Regions from separate parts of the Paenibacillus sp. JT22N7 genome, predicted to be linked through region 3. Evidence: riboswitches for the same ligand, from Rfam matches in the RefSeq annotation. Region 3 holds a riboswitch; each other region holds the start of a gene.
What was found. A riboswitch is a leader RNA that binds a small molecule or an ion and turns the genes downstream of it on or off. The one in region 3 is predicted to bind cyclic di-GMP.
Positions count from the first base shown of each region.

Region 1: linked by a shared signal. The riboswitch ahead of AC50Y5_RS26695 (transglutaminase-like domain-containing protein) and the one ahead of AC50Y5_RS29130 (glycoside hydrolase family 26 protein) in region 3 are both predicted to bind cyclic di-GMP.
Region 2: linked by a shared signal. The riboswitch ahead of AC50Y5_RS15280 (methyl-accepting chemotaxis protein) and the one ahead of AC50Y5_RS29130 (glycoside hydrolase family 26 protein) in region 3 are both predicted to bind cyclic di-GMP.

Region 1 is NZ_JBXENY010000011.1:198,109-204,828, forward strand. Features, by position in the region: gene AC50Y5_RS26665 (hypothetical protein) at 112-423, shown strand; gene AC50Y5_RS26670 (hypothetical protein) at 642-992, shown strand; gene AC50Y5_RS26675 (DJ-1/PfpI/YhbO family deglycase/protease) at 1,088-1,609, shown strand; gene AC50Y5_RS26680 (response regulator) at 1,884-3,047, shown strand; gene AC50Y5_RS26685 (GNAT family N-acetyltransferase) at 3,096-3,590, opposite strand; gene AC50Y5_RS26690 (hypothetical protein) at 3,827-4,288, shown strand; cyclic di-GMP riboswitch class I at 4,648-4,732, shown strand; gene AC50Y5_RS26695 (transglutaminase-like domain-containing protein) at 4,746-5,561, shown strand; gene AC50Y5_RS26700 (SdrD B-like domain-containing protein) at 5,845-6,720, shown strand, end outside.
Region 2 is NZ_JBXENY010000005.1:157,913-164,632, reverse strand. Features, by position in the region: gene AC50Y5_RS15310 (glycosyltransferase family 2 protein) at 1-955, shown strand, start outside; gene AC50Y5_RS15305 (glycosyl-4,4'-diaponeurosporenoate acyltransferase CrtO family protein) at 904-1,521, shown strand; gene AC50Y5_RS15300 (phytoene desaturase family protein) at 1,571-2,596, shown strand; tRNA gene AC50Y5_RS15295 (tRNA-Pro) at 2,733-2,806, opposite strand; tRNA gene AC50Y5_RS15290 (tRNA-Thr) at 2,816-2,891, opposite strand; gene AC50Y5_RS15285 (YrzA family protein) at 3,006-3,215, opposite strand; cyclic di-GMP riboswitch class I at 3,380-3,463, shown strand; gene AC50Y5_RS15280 (methyl-accepting chemotaxis protein) at 3,616-5,322, shown strand; gene AC50Y5_RS15275 (GntR family transcriptional regulator) at 5,490-5,864, shown strand; gene AC50Y5_RS15270 (ABC transporter ATP-binding protein) at 5,884-6,582, shown strand; gene AC50Y5_RS15265 (hypothetical protein) at 6,579-6,720, shown strand, end outside.
Region 3 is NZ_JBXENY010000014.1:33,366-40,085, reverse strand. Features, by position in the region: gene argS (arginine--tRNA ligase) at 1-466, shown strand, start outside; gene AC50Y5_RS29140 (glycosyltransferase family 2 protein) at 678-1,688, shown strand; gene AC50Y5_RS29135 (mannosyltransferase family protein) at 1,692-2,951, shown strand; cyclic di-GMP riboswitch class I at 3,040-3,127, shown strand; cyclic di-GMP riboswitch class I at 3,206-3,294, shown strand; gene AC50Y5_RS29130 (glycoside hydrolase family 26 protein) at 3,379-4,326, shown strand; gene AC50Y5_RS29125 (glycosyltransferase) at 4,747-6,720, shown strand, end outside.

The DNA of each region.
Region 1 (6,720 bases), on a different contig from region 3:
TATAGCGGGTTTAACGGATGCTGCTTTTTTTACTAGGGTAAGAGATTCAACATTGTAGCAGCTTATGATCCCTAATGATTGCAGCAACGAAAAGGAAGAGGGGAAAGCGAGATGGGTGGAGTTCTTAAAATAATTGCAATTGGTTGCCTTGTAAATGGCATGCTGTATATGCCCTTATATAGAGCAGGAGAGATGTCATTCGCGGAGCAGGCTTTATTTTTCGGCAAATATTTCGGGATAACAGCGGCAGTCATATATATATTGGCGGCAATGATCGAGAAGGTCGATAAAATAAAACAAAAAGAATACATGGAAAAAGCACAGAAGTATTCAGCCAGCTTGGAGCAGCGTTTGCTTGAGATGCAAAACGAAACAAGTGAGCTGAAGAGGGCAAGACTTGCAAGAGAACAACATTTAAATTAAAGAGACTGGACGATGATACAGAGGCGGGATGAGCAATGCGGAAGGGATACGATTCATCTAAAATGATTTCGTATGCAAATGGAATTGTGTGGTTAGTTATTGGTGCTTTCTTTTTTAAAAATGGAATATCGACTCCAAATCGGGAAGAATTGATGTTTTATATTCTTCTTTATTCCCTGATTTTCGTTTTCCCAGCATGGATTGGAGTGTACCTTGGTTTGCGCTATTCGAAACGTAAATCAGTCCAAAAGAAACATAAGGAAGCGATTGATTCTTTAGAGCTTGAATTGCATATCGCAAGACAAGAGCTAGTGCATGAGAAAAGTCTTGCTGAAAATGAGGAGCAAGCGAGGAAATCTGCAAGGGAAGCGGAGGAGCATGCGGCAGCAGCTGCCCGTTTAGTAGAGCAGACAGAACACCATAATGCAAGGCAAAGCCCTCCGCCCCCGTCTGCCCCGCCGTCCGTGCCTAAATCAATCAGCTGCCTGGGCTGCGGTGCGAATAAGGTGCTACTTCCCGAGCAAAGCGAGGAATGCGACTATTGCGGGAGGATGCTCGTGTATCGTTAATGGCATCTGAGCGTCAGGATTTGTTTGCGAAACCTTTTTTTAGGGTAAAGTAACATAGAGCCCAAACAAGAAGGAGCGTGTAAATGATGACGCAAATGAAGAAGGTGGCTTTTCTGCTGGCCGATGGCTTTGAAGATTCAGAAATGCAAAATCCGTATGATGAAATGGTGAAAAATGGCCATGAGGCGGTTATTATAAGCTTGCGCAGCAATGAGGAACTAAAAGGCAAGCAGGGCACAGTTGCCTATAAGTCGCATCTTGCGATTAATGAGGCGAAGGCGAGCGATTATGCGGCTATTATTATTCCTGGCGGCGCATCACCTTCCCACTTGAAGGAAGATGCGGCCGTGCAAGCTTTTGTCAAAGAGGCTGATGAAAAAGGCATTACCATTGCTGCCATTTGCCATGGCCCGCAAATTTTGGCGGAAGCTGGTTTGCTGCAAGGACGCACACTGACGGCTTATCCAGAGCTGGAGCAGGAAGTGCAGGCAGCCGGGGGGCATTTTCGCAATGAGGAAGTCGTAGTTGATCGTAATTTGATTACTTCCCGTACGCCAGAGGACGAGCCGGCTTTTATTCAAGCAACGATTGAACAACTGGGCGTCAACGCCTGGTAGACTGTCTAGCAGAACAACTGGATCGTGTATTCCATCTATTATCGCTGCGAGTTTTGCCTGTAGGCAAAACCAAAACCGCAAATCGCAAGAGCAGCAAGCGTTTGACCTGCCTTAGGTTTAACGCTTACTGCTCTTTTGCTATATAAATTTTCCTGAATTTGTAACGACTATTCATGCCAAATGATTGCGGCAACTATTTAACTGCATTATAATTGTTGTCAGCATGGCAGAGTTTGTGAACGAGTGGTTATTTCGTATATTAAAGGAGTCAAGCATGAAGGTTATCCTTGTAGATGATGAAAGCCTCGCTTTGGATTACTTGGAGCGGCAACTCGTGAAACTAAATAACGTAGAGGTATTGGGGAAATATGAGGATCCAACGGTCGGGAAAGAGCGGATTTTGCTTGATCTGCCGGATGTTGTATTTTTGGATATTAATTTGCCCGAAGTCAGTGGCATTGCGCTTGCCGAGCAACTGCTGGAGGTAAGACCAGAGCTGAATATCGTATTTGTAACCGCTTATGATGAATATGCAGTGAAAGCTTTTGAGCTGAATGCGCTGGATTATGTCGTCAAGCCGATCCATCCTGAGCGGTTAATGAAAACGATGGAACGGATTCAGAAGCGGCTGGACTCCCATGTGAAGGATAAAGGGCAGGCCGTGCAGCAAGTGATAAAAACGAATGAGGAGCAGCACCTGATTTTGCAGCTGCTGGGGCAGTTCAGTGTCGAATTTTCTGGAAAAAAGGATGCAGCCATACGTTGGCGTACGACAAAGGCGCAGGAGCTGTTTCTGTATTTGCTCCAGCATCGCGAACAGCTGGTAAGGAAATCGCTATTAATCGATTTGCTATGGCCCGATAATGGGACGGAGAAAGTATATGCCCAGCTGTATACGACGGTGTACCATATTAGGAAAACGCTTGATCAGTTTGGAAAGTGTTTTCACATCGCCAATACAACAGAAGGATACATATTGACACTTAATCAGGTTGTGCTGGATGTGGAGGAATGGGAGAGAGGAATTGCTGCTGCACCGCCGCTAGCGGCGGCAACCCTTGCGGAATACGAGGAGGCTATGAATCTTTATCGAGGCGATTATTTAAAGGATTATGATTATTGGTGGGCGGAGAGCGAACGCCAGCGCCTGAAGCGCCTGTGGCTGAATACTTCCTATCGCTTGGAAGCTTGGCATGTCGAGCATGGCCAGCTGGATAAAGCGATTGCCGGATATATTCGAATTATCGAGGAGCATGCGCAGGCGGAAGAGGCTTATTTTGCCTTAATGCAGCTGTATGCGTCTAAAGGGAATCATCTTATGGTTAATCAGCAGTACAATGCTTTAACCGCCGCGCTGATGGAGGAATTGAACGAGCAGCCAAGCGCATACATTACAGAATGGTACAAAGATTGGAAAAGCGGCGTTAATGGTTTGTAGACTGGTGAAGGAAACAAAATGGTAAATAATTGGAGGGGCAAGCGAGTGCTATTGACTTTTTAAACCATAGCCCTCATAAATAGCTCTCCAATCCAATGGCCGTGCCATTCTTCTTTCTACTTGCTCGAGAGGCTTAAAACCATACTTGGCATATAAAGTCTGAGCATCTTTTGTACCTAGATTAAAGCTTGTTCCTTTTAGTTTGGGGTGCTCCAATATGGTTTCTAATAGCCACTTGCTAAGTCCTATACCTCGAAACTCGGGTATAACAAATACATCCCCTAACCAGGAAAAGCGGACAAGGTCGGTGACAACTCGCGCAAAACCAACTAGCTTCGCTTGTTCCTTAAGCGGATTCCCCTGATAAATGCCGTAGCACAAAATGGAGTGTTCAATGGCTGCTTGTACAAGTTCTTTGTCAATTCCGTTTGCCCAATAAGATTCCTCGTTTAGAAATTTATAAATCGTTTCAATATCCAAATAAGCTTTATTTGTGCTAATTGTAAATCCGTCGCTTCTAGTCCAAAGTTTTTGTTCTTCCAAAGGGCTGCAGTCCTTTCTGAGTATTCCTTTGAATTATCATACTGTTGAAGGAATAAAAATTCAATATTCTATGCGGCCTATTATTTTGTAAGTTTTGCGAGATTAAACAGAGATTTTGTCGAGAAATTGTAGAGTTGCCCTATTTATAATGGAGGAGTAGGTGAAAATGGAGACGGACAAGCTTTACGAGCTTCATTTTCAAAAAAATAGCATGTCCAAAGGAATGGTTGAAGAAGATGATGATAACCGAGAAGCGGCAAATGAATGTCATTCGCCATTTTCGCTATCCTGAGCTGGCTTGCTGTATAAGCGAGGGAGCCCAGCACCTACGACAGCTGAATTTGAATCAAATGACCGATTACACCATCGTTCGTGGCTTTTATACCCATCATAGAGGTCATTTTATTGGCATTACAGCTACTTCTGAGGGGCCTTTGTTTTTTTATGACAAGCAGTATTTTCAGCTTTCGGAAGGGAAATTTATGATTACTCTGGAGCATGATGATAAGCGGAACACGTTTTCTTTTTGGTGGGACGGGGTGGAAATATGCCGCCTGAACTACCAGCGTCAGCTTTATCGGTACAATGAGGGAATCGTAGATGATGGTATTCGTGATTTTTTTGCGTGGCTTTATTTGTCGACAGGACCAAGGAAGTTTTGGAGATTCCAAAAGTTTTACACGGTCAAAAGCAGCTAAACGCTGTTTCGGGTATCGGAATTTTATCAACCGACATAGGATTGATAAAACGCATGATGGAGTTGAAGCGAGATGGGCGCAGAACATTTGAAAGAATTTCAAAGCTTGAAGCACGAAGATGAAATGCGGTATATGCTCCTGCTTAGAGACGTAAAGGGCATGCTTAAAGAGCGGAAGGAAGAGCCTTTTATGAAACGGTTAAAGCGGAGATGGATGAAGAAAAACCAGAAAATACAAGCCTCAGCCTGGAAATAAAAAAGATTTAACGTATTGTTTATTGCAAATAATGGGTATATACTAGAGATAATCATAGTTTAATATAAGGTAGTTTTTCTACCTAACACCACTTACAAAACTTTACACGATAACGGCAAACCTGTCGAAAGGCAGGGACGCAAAGCTAAAGGGCCTTCTCTATTATTAGATGGCAGCCTAGCCACCGAAGGGAGTTTTTTTTATGCGCAAAAGTTTAACGGTTATGATTTTGCTGGCGTTGATTCTGTCCGTGTTCCCTCAAGCAACTGCTCAAGTGGCAGCGGCAGCTGGGACAAGCTGGCTCGACGAATCCAATGTGGATAAAGGAAGCATCGGCATTCGTTATGAGGTCAAGTCAGGCGTAGATACAAGGCTGGTTGTAGCCAAAGACGGCAAAAATTATACGTATGCGCTCCGGACAAACCAGACAGAAGAATGGTTTGCGCTTCAACTGGGCAATGGAGATTATACGATTTCATTATTGGAAAACGTAAGTGGTACAAAAAAATATAGAGCAGTTCATACAGGCAAAGTTACCTTGAATTTGAGTGACAGCAGCCTCGTCTATTTGAACTCCATACAAAATATTGATTGGAGCAGCAACAGCAAAGCGGTTAAGAAAGCATTGGAACTGACTAAGGGAGCAAAGACGGATACCGAGAAGGTAACGGCGGTTTACAATTATATTGTAGCGAATATTTCTTACGATCATCAGCTTGCGGCTAAGGTGACCAACGATTATTTGCCTCAAATCGATCGTACCTTTAGTTCGCAGAAAGATATTTGCTACGGCTACGCTGCATTAATGGCAGGCATGCTTCGCAGCTTGGACATTCCGGCCAAGATGGTGACGGGCAAAGCGTCTGATGTATCAAATTATCACGCTTGGAATGAAGTATATTTGGACGGCAAATGGATCACGATCGATACGACGCTTGATGCTGGCCTGAAGAACAGCAAGAAAGCGGGCAAAATGATTAAAGACAGCTCGCGTTATACGGCTGCTAAAGTTTATTAAACGGAAATAAACACATATAACTCAATAGGTACACACAGAAGCTTCGTCTATCCTTCATCGGATGGACGAAGCTTTTTTGCAGTTATTTAGCTGACGGATAAAGGGGAGGCTTGTAAAGTTTTTGTACAGTTGGGCTGGATATAATTTTCTTATTTGAATACAAGGAGGAAGAGGATGGAAAATGACGTGGTATTTGTAAGGTAATGTTTTTGTACTAGGCATTATCGGTATTCACAACAAGAGAGAAACTAGAGGAGATAGAGAAAAAGAGAGGATTGATGAGATGCCCGCAAGTAGACAGAGAGCGATCAGGCACAAGATTTCCTGGATCATGCTGCTCGTTTTGCTGCTGCAAGCTGCATTACAGCCATTCGCAGCACCGGTACAGGCAGCAGGACCGATTACAGGGCTGACTTTTACAAAGACAGCCAGTGTGAGCACTGTTAATGTAGGAGATACCTTCAAGTATACGATCTTGTATCAGGCAGATGGAGCAACTCATGTCGGTAAGAATGTAACGATTGTTGATACAGTACCGGCACAATTTGAAATTGTAGATGGCTGGGAGGATGGAGGCTGGGATACGAAAAATGGCCAAACTCTAACCGTCAATGCACATCCATTGCCTTCCGGTACTTCGGTGAAGCTGGAAATTCCCGTGAAAGCGAAGCCGACTGGCTCAAGCTCGGTTGTGCCTACGACGAATACGGCGACGATTACACTCGTTGATTCAGCGGAAAGTACAACGGCATCGGCGAATGTAACGATTAACGCGGACCCGAATCCGGTAGCTACACCAACGCCTACAGCAACACCGACGGCGACGCCAACTGCTTCGACCTACGACAAGTGGTGGGCTTATAAAAGCCAAGCTACGGGATTTGGCAGCACAGTTCCGATTATTGGCGGAGCGGTTGAGTATACGGTAGGCATTAAAGGCGAAGCCGGCAATGCTAACCCTGGCAGCTTGAAAAATGCGACGTTAGTCGATACACTGCCGCCAGATGCTGTATATGTGAGCTCAACAGAAGGCGGTGTCTATGATTCAACAGCTCGCACGATCACTTGGTCGAATATTGAGCTTGCTTCCGGACAATCTTTCGAAGCGAAAGTATCGGTCACCTTCCCTGACGATTTAGGGTATGGTCATCCGACCGGA
Region 2 (6,720 bases), on a different contig from region 3:
GCTGCACGCCTTGCAGCGGCAGAAGCTAAGTCATGTAGAAGTAATCGTTGTCGATGACGGCTCGGAGGATGCAACGGCAAGCCTTGCTGCCGCGAATGGCGCCCTTGTCATTCGGGCGGAGGAGATGCCAGACGGCTGGATCGGCAAAAGCTGGGCTTGCTGGACGGGAGCCAAAACAGCGCAAGGCGAGCTGCTTGTTTTTCTGGATGCGGATGTGGAACTGGAAAAGGATGCTTTACAACTGCTGGCCGCCAGCCAGAAGGAGGCTGGCGGACTCGTATCGGTGCAGCCTTACCACCGAATGGAGCGTGCTTATGAGCAGCTGTCTGCTTTCTTCAATCTGATTGTCATCGCTTCGGTTGGCGACGGCGACAGCCGGGCGGGAGCGTTTGGGCCTTGCCTCATATGCCGCCGGGATGACTATTTCCGCATCGGCGGGCATGAGGCAGTACGGGGCAAAGTATTGGAGCATTTCGAGCTGGGGCGAGCCTTTAGCTCTGATCAAATGCCGGTGTCCAATTTTATGGGCTGCGAAAAAATTTCCTTTAGAATGTACCCGGACGGCCTGAACAGCATGTTCCGCGGCTGGAGCAAAAGCTTCGCAGCAGGCGCTGCATCGAACGCGCCCTTCGTAGCCTGCGCTGTATCGCTGTGGCTGGCCGGAGCCGTATCGGCTGTGACCCTTATGCTTGCTTCAATTGGGGGGCAGGTCGAGGCGGATTATTGGCTGCTGGGAACAGGCGTCGCCTGCTATGCGGCATACAGCTTGCAGCTCGGGCTATGGCTGCGCAAAACCGGGAGTTTTAAGGGCTGGACAGCACTGCTGTACCCATTGCCGCTCAGTTTGTTTCTGTTATTTTTCGCTTATTCGCTGTTCTCGACCTTCATTAGGAGGAAGGTTTCTTGGAAAGGGCGAGTCGTTTCAATGGGCAGCCGGGAACGAGGCAAGCTATGAGCGCGCAGGCATTGCCGTCGCTGGCTGTGCTCGCTCTGAATATTGGCGGATGGCTGCTCGTCCATCTCGGCGTCTCCTATTTTCATACGAGCTTGCCACAGCGCTGGTTTGCAAGACCAGAAGCAGGAGCAGGAGCAGGAGCAGGAGCAGGCGGGACAGTGCGCAAAGCGGAGCGCAGCAAGGAGAAGCGGCACTTCGGCAGAGGAGCAGAGCCGAAGCAGCCTGATAAAAGCGGCGAGGAGCGTTTCTACGAGCAGGTGCTGTTCATCCGCTCCTGGAAGGACAGCGTGCCGGATGGCAGCTTTTTGTTCCGCAGGGGATTCCAGAAGAAAAGGCTTGCTAAGCGCGGCCAAGCCTATTACCAGGAGTACATGGGGGAAACGCTCAGAGGCGAATGGACGCACTGGCTGTCCATCGTGCCCGCGCCGTTATTTTTCATCTGGAACGAGCCTTTGTATGGCTATTTAATGGTAGGCTACGCGCTGGCGGCCAATTTGCCGTTTATAGCGATTTTGCGATATAACCGGCTGCGGCTCAGGCGAATTTGCGGATCGAGCCGTCTATGACGGGCATTTATAGAAAGCTGATTCTAGCATGGGAAGGAAGAGACTATAAATGAAGACCAGGCATGTTGCTGTTGTAGGCGCCGGACCGGGAGGACTTGCTGCCGCTATGCTGCTGCGCCGCTATTTTCGCCATCCCAACACACTGGCCTTGTTTGGACGTTATGCGACCTATGTCGGATTAGCTCCTGATCGGGCGCCAGCAATCTTCGCGATGCTGCCGCATGTCGAGACAGAGCTTGGCGTTTTTGGTGTTCGAGGCGGCACCTACAGCATCGTTGAAGGTCTGCGCCAGCTTGCGGAGGAAATGGGGGCGGAAATACGCACCTCGGTGCGTGTGCAGCGCATTGCTGCAAAAGGCGGCGGCGTAAGCGGAGTAGAGACGGAATGCGGTTTTGTGCCAGCCGATCTGGTGCTCGCGAACGGAGATGTGCTGTCCGTATGCCGCGATTTGCTCGGCGAGCAGCTGCGGCCTGCCATGACGAATCGCCATATTTCAACTTACGAGCCTTCTCTGTCCGGCTTTGTCACTCTTGCAGGCATACGCAGACGTTACGATAAGCTGCTGCATCATACTGTATTTTATCCGGAAAGGTATGGGGAGGAATTTTCGGCGATTTTCGCGCGCCGCGAGGCTCCTGCCGATCCTGCGATTTATGTATGCTGTTCCGCCTATTTGGAACAGGAACTGGCGCCGGAAGGAGGCAGCAACCTGTTTATTTTGGCGAATGCCCCGTATACGTCGGACGCTTGGAGCTGGGAGCGGGAGGCGGAGCGCTATCAGGGCCGTCTGTTGAAGCAGCTGGCTGCCTATGGCTTGGAGGGACTGGATCGGGAAGCAGAGCAGCTTGCTTTGTATACACCGGAGGATTTGGAGCGGGATACGTCGGCATTTCGCGGCGCCATCTATGGCATTTCCTCGAATTCAGCAAAGCAGACGTTTTTGCGGCCGTCCAATCGTGCGGATTTGCGCGGACTATGGTTTGCGGGCGGAACGACCCATCCCGGCGGGGGAACGCCGATGGTTGCCATGTCAGGGCTGCTCACCGCAGAGGCGATGATTCGGCAGCATCATTAATGAATCTATTGGGGCAAAAGAAAAGCCGCGCTTAGCGGGGGCAGCAAAACTTCCAGCTAAGTGCGGCTTATTTTTAATGAAAAAAATAAAAAACCCTTCTAAGTTAGAGGGCCTGCTTGAAACAACTTATAAAATATCGGGACGACACGATTTGAACATGCGACCCCCTGGTCCCAAACCAGGTGCTCTACCAAGCTGAGCTACGTCCCGGGAAAAAAATGGTGCCGTCGAGAGGACTTGAACCCCCAACCTACTGATTACAAGTCAGTTGCTCTACCAATTGAGCTACAACGGCGCGGTTATGTATTGGACACAAGATGTATTATGCCACAGAACTTTAGGAGGATGCAATACCTTTTTTAAATTTTTTTGAAAAAAATTCGGGCAGCGTTCAAATGCCCGAATTGGCCTATTTTTTAACTTTAAAATGAACGACTGCGCTGTACAGCATTTTCCCGCGATCGGGATGAAACACAGCATGATGACTAATCGCATGAACTTGTAATAGCAGTGCTTTATTCGCTTCAATTTGCTGGTCAATGTGCTTTTCGAGCGTACGTAAGTCAAAAGCCTCAAAAAATTCGATTTTATCCTCAATTAAATCTAGTCGAAAATCCATCTTGTCCCCCCTAAAATCACTTTAATAGCTAGCATTCGCTAATATTATAACGTTGTTAGGCACTAGTTTCAAAGTATCATGTCAGATAATCTCGCTTTTTATAATTTACAAAAAGGTTTTCCTAAATTATACTTTAAAAGTGTCGAAATAAATAGAAAATTACATACTGAAAAAGGCAAACTTATTGAAAGATAGGGGCGCAAAGTTATGGGCCTAAGGTATTGAACTATGGCAGCCAAACCACCGGTACAGGACTATAGGCTGATTCAGCTGTTCAATTCGTCGCGGTGATTGGATAGCTTTTGTTTTTCAGTGTAATAGGAGAGATGGAGAGAAAATGATGATTAACCGATTGAGAGAGGCAAAATGGTTAAAATGGACATCAAGGATTTCTGATTTCTTGAAGAAACAAAAGGTTACAACGAAGCTGTTGTTTATCACTTCATTAATCACCTTGTTCAACGTCGTCGCTGGCGGGTGGATTTTTATGCAAAATGCTTCGGTTAGAAGTGCAGTGAAAGCTTCAAATGAGCTTCAGGAGGCCAAAAAAGAATATCAAGGGATATCGGATTCGATGCTGCGCACGCTGCTTTCGATGATTGATGCCGTAGAAAACGGCAGCACCGGCGACGATGGAATCAACTTGGCACTTAAGTCGATGCCCGAGCGGGTAGAAAAATTGAAGGTTACACTAGCGTACCTGGATGAAAAATATCCTCACGGGGATAACGGCACCGCCTATTCGAACCAAGGCAATGTGTTTGGCCTTGCACTGGAGCAGCTTAATAAAGAAAACGGCAATCACAGCCTGCTAACCATTGAAGACCGCTCCGCCAAGGTCAAACAGCTTGTCAGTACATATACGATTGTTCTCAGCTTTGCGAATGAAACGGTAGAAAATTGGCTCGAAGTGGATACGGTCGCTACACAGGAGACATTAAATAAAAGTATTGCAGCTGCCAATACGATTATTATCATCAATATTGTTTTGCTGGCAGTACTGCCGTTCCTCATGTCGTATTCGTTAAGCCGGAATGTAAAAAAAGGCATCGTTGGTTTAATGAAGCGTATTACCGCTTATCAAAATAACGATTTCACCTATGATGAGAAGCTGGATCGCCAAGATGAATTTGGTCAAATTGACCGCTCGCTGGCGCAAATGGGAAGTGAGCTTCGTGACACCCTTCGTTCGACTATGGATGTAAGCACGGTTGTTCTGCAAGCCTCGCGCAATATGGGCGATATGATTGTTCGCAATCAGAACGCTTCCGAGCAGGTGAAGGAAGAGATTGGCAACGGCAAAACGATTTTGATGACCCAGTATGATGATGCAACTTCGATCTCGGCCGTAACGGAGCAAATATCGGCAAGCTCGCAGCAAATTGCGGCTTCAACCGAATATATTAATCGCGACATGAAAGAAATGAGAGAGTCATCGCGTATAGGTTCCACCGATATGAAGGGCGTTGTGCAGATGGTGAATCAGACGGTGCAGCAATTTGCCCGAGTTACCGAGTCCTTCGACCGAATCAATGAGCGCTACAATAATGTAACGAAGTTTTTGGGCGGCATTCAGGATTTGAACACACAGACGAATTTATTGTCGCTGAATGCTTCGATTGAATCGGCGCGTGCAGGCGAGCATGGCAGAGGCTTTGCTGTAGTAGCGGAGGAAATTCGCAAGCTGTCGAGCCAGACCGATATCATTTCCAAAGATATTACGAAGGAGCTTAAGCTTATTCAGAACGATTTTGCCGACAGCAGCCAAAGCTTGAGCAGCTTCTCGGAAGTGATAGAAACGACGAAGCAGGCATCGGTGACGGCTAGCGAAATGTTTAATGGTCTGGAAAATCAAAGCAGCGTATTGTCCGAGCAAATGGGCGAAATTTCTGTCGGCATTGATGAAATTACAAAAGGCATTACCGATATTGTTGGCTCAGTAGACAAGCTGCTGCAAACCTCCTCCGAGGTAAATGGCAAAATGGAGCAGATGAGCGGTATGTCCGAAGATCAATTCGAGGTATCGATTCAGCTTCAAGAGCTGGCTGAGAAACTGCAGGGCTCTTCCACTAATTTGCGCGAAAAAGCGGCTGTATTCAAGGTGTAAGCTAGCCTTTAGAGCGGATTGGAAAATGGAATAGCATCAATGAAATAGCTGCTTTCAGCGCCCGTGGGCGATTGGAGGCAGCCTTTTTTTTATCCAACTCTTTACAACAACAGAATATTAGTGTACTATTTAGATATAACACTAATACATTAACACGGAGGTGACTTATGCCGATTGAATTTGACAACAACCAGCCGATCTACATCCAGATCATGAACTACATTAAACAGCAAATTATTAGCGGGAAGCTTAATCCCGGCGATAAAATCGATTCGGTGCGCGAGCTTGCAGTGGAGCTGCAAATCAATCCGAATACGATCCAGCGTACTTTTCAGGAGCTGGAGCGTGAAGGCATCGTCGAAACAAGACGGGGACTTGGAAGATATGTAACGAGCGAGGAGGCGGCGATTGTGAGCATTAAGAAAGAAATGGCGGCTGATTTGCTCGGACGTTTCATTCAGGGGATGCGCGATTTGGGCTTTAAGAAGGATGACATTGTAGCGATTGTTACGGAAGCGGTTAGCAAGGAAGATCAGAAATAGGCGGGGGGAGAATAAACGAATGAAGAAGATAGTTGAACTGCAAGCCGTAACGAAAACTTACGGATCGAGAAAAGCGCTGCATAATATTAATTTAAACCTGGAAGCTGGCAAAATTATTGGTCTGCTTGGCAGCAATGGCAGCGGCAAGAGTACACTCATGAAGCTGGCGTCAGGACTCATTCAGCCAACCTCAGGAAGCGTTCGAATTTGCGGGGAGCCGATTGGCATCGGGACGAAGGCGGTTACGTCCTTTATGCCGGATCAGCCGGTAACCGAGTCGTGGATGCGGGTGAAGGATGCCCTTCGTTTTTTCAGTGACTTTTATAAGGACTTCGATCAGGAGAAAGCGGGAAGCATGCTCGATTTTTTGAAGCTGGATCGCAATGATCGCATTAGCTCCTTATCCAAAGGGATGAATGAGCGGCTGCAGCTCACGCTGGCGATGTCGCGTCAGGCTAAGCTTTATTTGCTCGATGAGCCGATAGGCGGTGTTGATCCCGTCGCGCGGGGCAAAATTTTGGACGCCATCGTTAAATTTTATAATGAAGACAGCTGTGTGCTTATCTCGACGCATTTAATTACCGACATTGAACGGGTTTTCGATGAAGTCATTTTTATTCAAAACGGTGAAGTTTCACTGCGTCAGGATGTGGAGAGCATACGCTCCAAGCATGGTAAAAGTGTAGATGAACTATTCAGGGAGGTATTTTCAGAATGATAAACTTATTGAAATATGACTGGAAACGCAATGCGAATTTAATTATGGGCTCGGCTGCTGCGCTTATTATTTTGCAGGGAGCACTTTCCTTTTTTAGTGCAACTCGTAATTGGCAGCCTGCATTGTCGCTTACATTAA
Region 3 (6,720 bases):
TGCCATCCGTTATTTCTTCACGATGCGCAGCATGGACTCGCATCTGGATTTTGATATGGATCTCGCGATTTCTACATCCAACGAGAATCCGGTGTTTTATGTGCAATATGCGCATGCGCGTATTTGCAGCATTTTCCGCCAGGCGCAGGAGCAGAACCTCGCGCTGCTGCCGCTTGAACAGATCGACCTCAGCAAGCTAACGTCGGAGGCTGAATACGACCTGCTGCGCAAGCTCGGCGAGCTGCCGCAGGAAGTGGCGGAGTCGGCGGAGCAATATGCGCCGCATCGCATCATTCGCTATGTATATGAACTGGCCTCCCAGTTCCACAGCTATTACAGAGCAGAACGCGTCATTACCGAGGACGCGGCGCAGACTCAGGCGCGCCTTGCGCTGCTTGGCGCTATTCGCACCGTCATTGCGAATGCGCTCCGCCTCGTGGGCGTTTCGGCTCCTCAGCAAATGTAATATTCCCATGCAACAAAGATCAGCCTTTGCGGCAGCGGTGGCAGACAGCTACCCTTGCAGCAAGGGCTTTTTTTCTTGAAAATGGTGCATAATACGTTTTAAAGAAAAATGCCCAGCCAAATAGCAGCGATTTAACTTTACTTTAACCAAGGAATGCTATTATACTAATTGTCGAAAAATGGACAACATCATAGAGAGCGAGGGAAAAGTCATGAGAGGCGATGAGTCCGATTTGCCTATTGTATCGATCGTCATGCCCTGCTATAACGAGGAAGAAGCGCTGCCGGAAACGGTGCGGCAAATGTCCCTGCTGCTGGAACGGCTGGTGAAGGAGAGAAAGGTGTCCGAGCACAGCAAAATGCTGCTTGTAGACGATGGCAGCCGAGATAAAACGTGGTCGCTCATTGATTCCTTTCACCGGAGCAACCGTTTTGTGAGCGGGCTGAAGCTTTCCCGGAACGTCGGGCATCAGCGGGCACTGCTGGCAGGCTTGTTGACGGCGAAGGAATATGCGGATTGCATTATTTCCATCGATGCCGATTTGCAGGACGATATTACGGTGATCGACCAGTTTATTGAGAAGTACAAGCAGGGCTATGAAGTCGTGTACGGCGTGCGGAACAAACGAACGACCGATACGATGTTCAAAAAGTTCAGCGCGCAATTTTTCTACAAATTAATGATTAAGCTTGGCGTAAATGTCGTTTATAATCATGCGGATTACCGGATGATGAGCAAGAAGATCGTTGACAAGCTGGAGGAGTACCAGGAGGTCAATCTATTCCTGCGTGGCATTATTCCTACCATCGGCTTCAAATCCGACAGTGTGTATTACGATCGTCTGGAGCGAACCGCCGGCGAATCGAAATATCCACTGAAAAAAATGCTTATCTTCGCATGGGAAGGCATTACCTCGTTCAGCGTGTCTCCTATCCGCGCGGTGTCGGTTGTCGGCTTTTTTATGTCGGTCATGAGCCTAGTGTTCGCCCTTTATGTATTCGTCAGGCATTTGCAGGGCAACACGGTATCCGGCTGGAGCTCGATGATTCTTTCGATTTGGTTCATTGGCGGCATTCAGCTGCTGTGCATTGGACTAATTGGCGAATATATCGGCAAAATTTACATTGAAACGAAGAAACGCCCGAAATACTTCGTGGAAACCGTGCTGCATAACGTTGTGCCGGTGGAAACGAAATCGCAGCAATTACAAGAGACGAGGTGACGAATGGAATCGCTGCTGCTTAAAGCAAAATCGAATACGCAAGTTTTGATCTTCCTGCTCTCCTTGTTTGTCATTACGAGAATATTGCTTTATTTTGCAGGCTTTCTCGGCATGAATCTGTTTTCGAACTATCAAATTCCGCCGGACTATACGGTCGTGCAGGGGCATGATTTCACATCGAGCCAGCTCTCGATCCAGACGGATATTTCACAGCTGAAGAAGCCGAGCTTCGAGGATCTAAGGAAATTTGACAGCGTATGGTACTTGGGAATTGCCGAAAATGGCTATGATACGTATAACATCAACGAATCGCATCCTAGTGCAAATTGGGTGTTTTTCCCTTTATACCCTTTGTTAGTCTTTTTGGTGGAGTCTATTTCTAAATACGATGCGACAGTCGTGGGATCGGTTTTATCGAATTTGTTTTTGCTCGTATCACTTTTTTATTTTTATGGCATTTGTTTAAAAAGAGGACTGAAACAGGAGCACGCCCAAGTCGCGGTGCTGCTGCTGCTCATTTTTCCGACCGCCATCTTCTATGCCGTGCCTTATACAGAGAGCCTGTTCCTCATGCTGTCGCTAATGACCGTCTATTATGCGATGCAAAAACGATATTTTCTCGCGTTTCTGTTCGGGGGCTTGTCCGCTGTGACGCGCAATTTGGGCTTCGTCAACTTGTTTTTCGTTGTGGGTACGCTGTTGATCGAACACAGGCTGTACCGTTTCAAGTGGAAGGACACGAAGTATTTAGGCTATGCAATCATTTCGGCGCTGCCGCTAGCCGGTTATCTGTTGTACATGAAATGGCTTACTGGCGATTTGCTGGCTCCGATTACCGAGCAAAGCATCAACTGGTATCGCAAGACGGTTGCTCCGTTCTCGAACTATATTCATTTTATCCAAAAGCCTTATTTCTCAGGAAATGGCGGCTGGGAAAATGGCCTGCTTGCCTTTATTATCGCGAATGCCGTCCTCGTCATTTTTGCTGCCTTTCTTATTATGCGCTGGAAAGATATTCGCCGTAATGCTCATGAATGGCTGTTTTTTGCCTATGGATTGCTGCTTATGCTCATTCCGTTCGCCAGCGCCGAATTTTTGCAGAGCATTCCACGTTATGTCATGGTTGCGTTCCCCTTCTACATTTATTTTGCGGATGTGCTGAAAAATAATAAGGCGCTGCAAATGTTTTATTTCATGATGTTTTTCCTGCTTCATATTGTGTATGCGATTTGCTACTTTAATGGATATTTTTTCGTTGTATAAATTTATGAAAAAATAAATTGACGAAATTTGCGCTTAAGGTGTACAATAGCACCATATTACTTTAGCTCGTACTTTATACCTAGATCGTTTAACGAAAAGGCAAACTCAGGGAAACCTGATGTGCGCAAAGCTACAGGGGCTTCATTCCTAACGGAATATGCTCGCCAGCTACCGAATTCAACATCGATTCTTCCTTTATTAATCAAGGTAGACTTTGTTCTTTCGGGAGCAGGGACTATCTTTTTTTTATTGCTTACACGAAAAGGCAAACTCAGGGAAACCTGATGTGCGCAAAGCTATAGGGGCTTCATCCTTAAACAGGATATGCTCGCCAGCTGCCGAAGCCCGACATAGCCTCCTTTGCCTGATGAAGGTGCGGCGTGTTCTTCGGACCACGACCATCATTCGCTCGGGGGAGGAACTTACTATGAAAACTACAAAATTCGCTCTTACACTCCTTATGCTCGCTTCGACATTACTCTGGGCACTCCCTGCTAGCGCGCAAACCAACTTTTACAACGGAGCATGGATCGGCACTTGGCCGAACCAAAGCTTGAACAACATCGCTGCCTACGAGCAACTAATCGGTGGACACCAAGATGTTGTACATACTTTTGTCAACTCGAACCAAGGGATTAATGAATGGAAGGGCTTTATGGACTATGTAAATAATAATGGTTCGATTAACCTACTTACCCTTGAGTTTAAAAATAAAAATTACAAAGAATATTCGACTGCTGATATTAATAGAGGCGTAGTAGACGCTTACCTGAAACAAACGGCAAAACAACTGGTTAACTGGCAAGCAGCTAACAAAAACCCTGAAATTTGGCTTCGCATTTTCCACGAAGGCAATGGCAACTGGTACGGCTGGGGCGTTGGCGACAGCACAGTTAACACAAACGAGACTTACAAAGCGGCATTCCAACGTGTCGTTACGATTTTCAGAGAGCAAGGCGCAACGAATGTGAAATTCATGTACAACGTAAACGCTGAAAATGTTGGCAAAAACGCATCGTTTACAGCTATGTACCCAGGCGATGCTTACGTAGACCTGCTTTCGATCGATGGCTACAACTTTGGAACGAAAGAATCGTGGAGCTCGTGGAGAAGCTTTAACGACGTATTCTACGCTTCGTACCAAGCGCTGACAAGCATTTCGAGCAAGCCGATCATTATCGCTGAAACTGGCACAACAGAAAGCGGCGGCAGCAAAAACGAATGGGTTATTGATGCGATGAATCAAGTGCAATCGCCAGCGTACAGCCAAATTAAAGGCTTGATCTGGTTCAACGAGAACAAAGAGCTGGACTGGCATATCGATTCGTCGGCTGATAGCCTGAGCGCTTACCAAACGCTGCAAAAAACGCTTTAAAAGATTAGACGGGGCTAGTCGTCAAGTCCTGGTCTCAACTCTATCAAACACTGGCTGATATAATACTAAATAGGTATTCTGAGAAAACTCTAATTTCGCGTAAACCGCGTAAAATTAGAGTTTTTTCGCTTTTTTTCTACACTTTTGCCAATAAGATTACAATGTTAAGAAGAAAAATTAACTTTTAAAGGGGCAAGGATTGTGATAAGATAACTTTGAATTTGAGCCTTAGCCGCCAAAAATATCATATTTCCGGCCGATTTAACAAATATCGACAGCGAAATTAGACAGTATAGTCAATCCATGTTGTAGATTAGTCAGAAAAGGAATGGAATTATGGCGAATAAATAGAGCGCAAAGGATTGGGGTTATTTGAAAACAAAAGCTAGGTACATATTAACAACGCTATCCATTGCTATCATGATCGTGTATCTAGTATGGAGACTTGTACAAACACTCCCATCTGGCTGGTCATTAATTTTTGGATCGTTGTTACTATTTTTTGAAATCATTTCTATTTTTCAATCCGTTTTATTCCACATTCTTCTGCTAAAACCCACTGAAAGAAAGCCTGCGCCATTACCTGACAACCTTTATTCTGTGGATGTTACGATCGCTACCTACAATGAACCGCCATCCTTGGTTAGAAAAACCATACTTGCTTGTAAAAACTTGAATTATCCGGAAAATCTGTTAAACATTTGGGTGTGTGATGATGGAAAGCGAGCGGAAATGAGAGAATTAGCCGAAGGTTTAGGCGTTCATTATCTCGATCGTCCCGGAAATGAACATGCTAAAGCGGGTAATTTGAATCATGCGCTGACGAAGATGAAGGGCGATTTGCTCCTTACTTTAGATGCCGATATGATGCCCAAACCGGATTTTTTACAGCGAACGGTAGGATTTTTTGCAGAGAATGAGAAGCTTGCTTACGTACAAACGCCCCAAGTTTTTTACAACGAAGATATTTTCCAATACAACTATTACCAAGGGCGCAACATTCCGAACGAGCAAGATATGTTTATGCGGCTTATTCAATCTGGAAGAGACCGTTTTAACGCTGTTATTTATGTGGGCAGCAACTGCATCTTCCGGCGCAGCGCCATTGACCATATTGGTGGTTTCGTTATCGGTACGATAACAGAGGATTTGGCTACAGGGATGAAGCTTCAATCCAATGGATTTGATTCTTATTGCTTGAATGAGGTGCTGGCACTAGGACTAACGTCTGAGTCCATATCCGATCAAATCAAACAGCGGGCCCGCTGGGCAAGGGGCACGATACAGACGACGAGGATGTCCAATCCGCTTGAGGCTAAGGGTTTATCTTTGATGCAGCGCCTGCTTTATTTCTCCAACCTGCTGTATTGGTACTTTGGCGTTACGCGCTTTATGTACATATTGTCTCCTATGCTCTTTTTGACCTTTGGTGTGGCGATTCTTGAAACAAGCTTGAAACAACTGCTTATTTTCTGGCTGCCGTATTTCTTGTTCTCGGTTACCGTTGTACCTTATTTAACGAATAAGAAGCTTAATGTGTTCTGGAACAATGTTTACGAGACGGCCATGACGCCAACGCTATTCCTCGCAGCCCTTCAGGAAACAATCTTCCGCAAGGCTATTCCCTTTGAAGTGACGCCGAAAGGCATTTATCAGAACAAAACGTCTATTAATTATCGTTATATGATGCCATTGTTTGTTCTGCTTGCGCTGTCGATTGTACTGATGGGTTTAAATGTGGGGCGTATTGCGGGTGCAGGAGAAAATGAATTGCAGCCTATGCTTATTAATTTATTTTGGCTCGGTTATAACGGAGTATTCCTGCTTCTCGCGCTGTTGCTTGGTTTTGAACGCCCGCGCATGCGGGAGGCGGAACGCTTTGCCAAGGAGCTGCCGCTCACGCTTCGTTATATGGATGATGAAGAGCTGAAGATGGAAAACGTCAGGACACTGGATATTAGCGAGACAGGCTGCCGTATTTATACGGACTCGATTTTGCCGCTCCCAGAGCGCATGGAGCTGGATATTCCGTTATCCCAGGACGCTATACGCGTAGCTGCCGAAAAAATATTTTATGATAAGCATGGCTCCGGATTTCAGGTGGGCTTCAAGCTTCATTGGAGCAACATTGATGAGGAGCGCAAATGGCTTGCTGAAGTATATGGCAGTGCGGATGAGTTCGTTAAGGGCATTTTCCAGGCGGGCGTGTGGACTTCTGTGACCAGTTATCTTTCTAACTTCAAGTACACCTATAAGTCGATAAATCGCAAGTCCCCGAGAGTTAGGCTGAAGCGGCGCGCTTCGATCGTGGTCGATCAAGAAGAGCGCTACCGGACACAGCTGCTTGATATTAGCTACACGGGCTGCCGAATTGAACTCCCGCAGAAGGCGGCG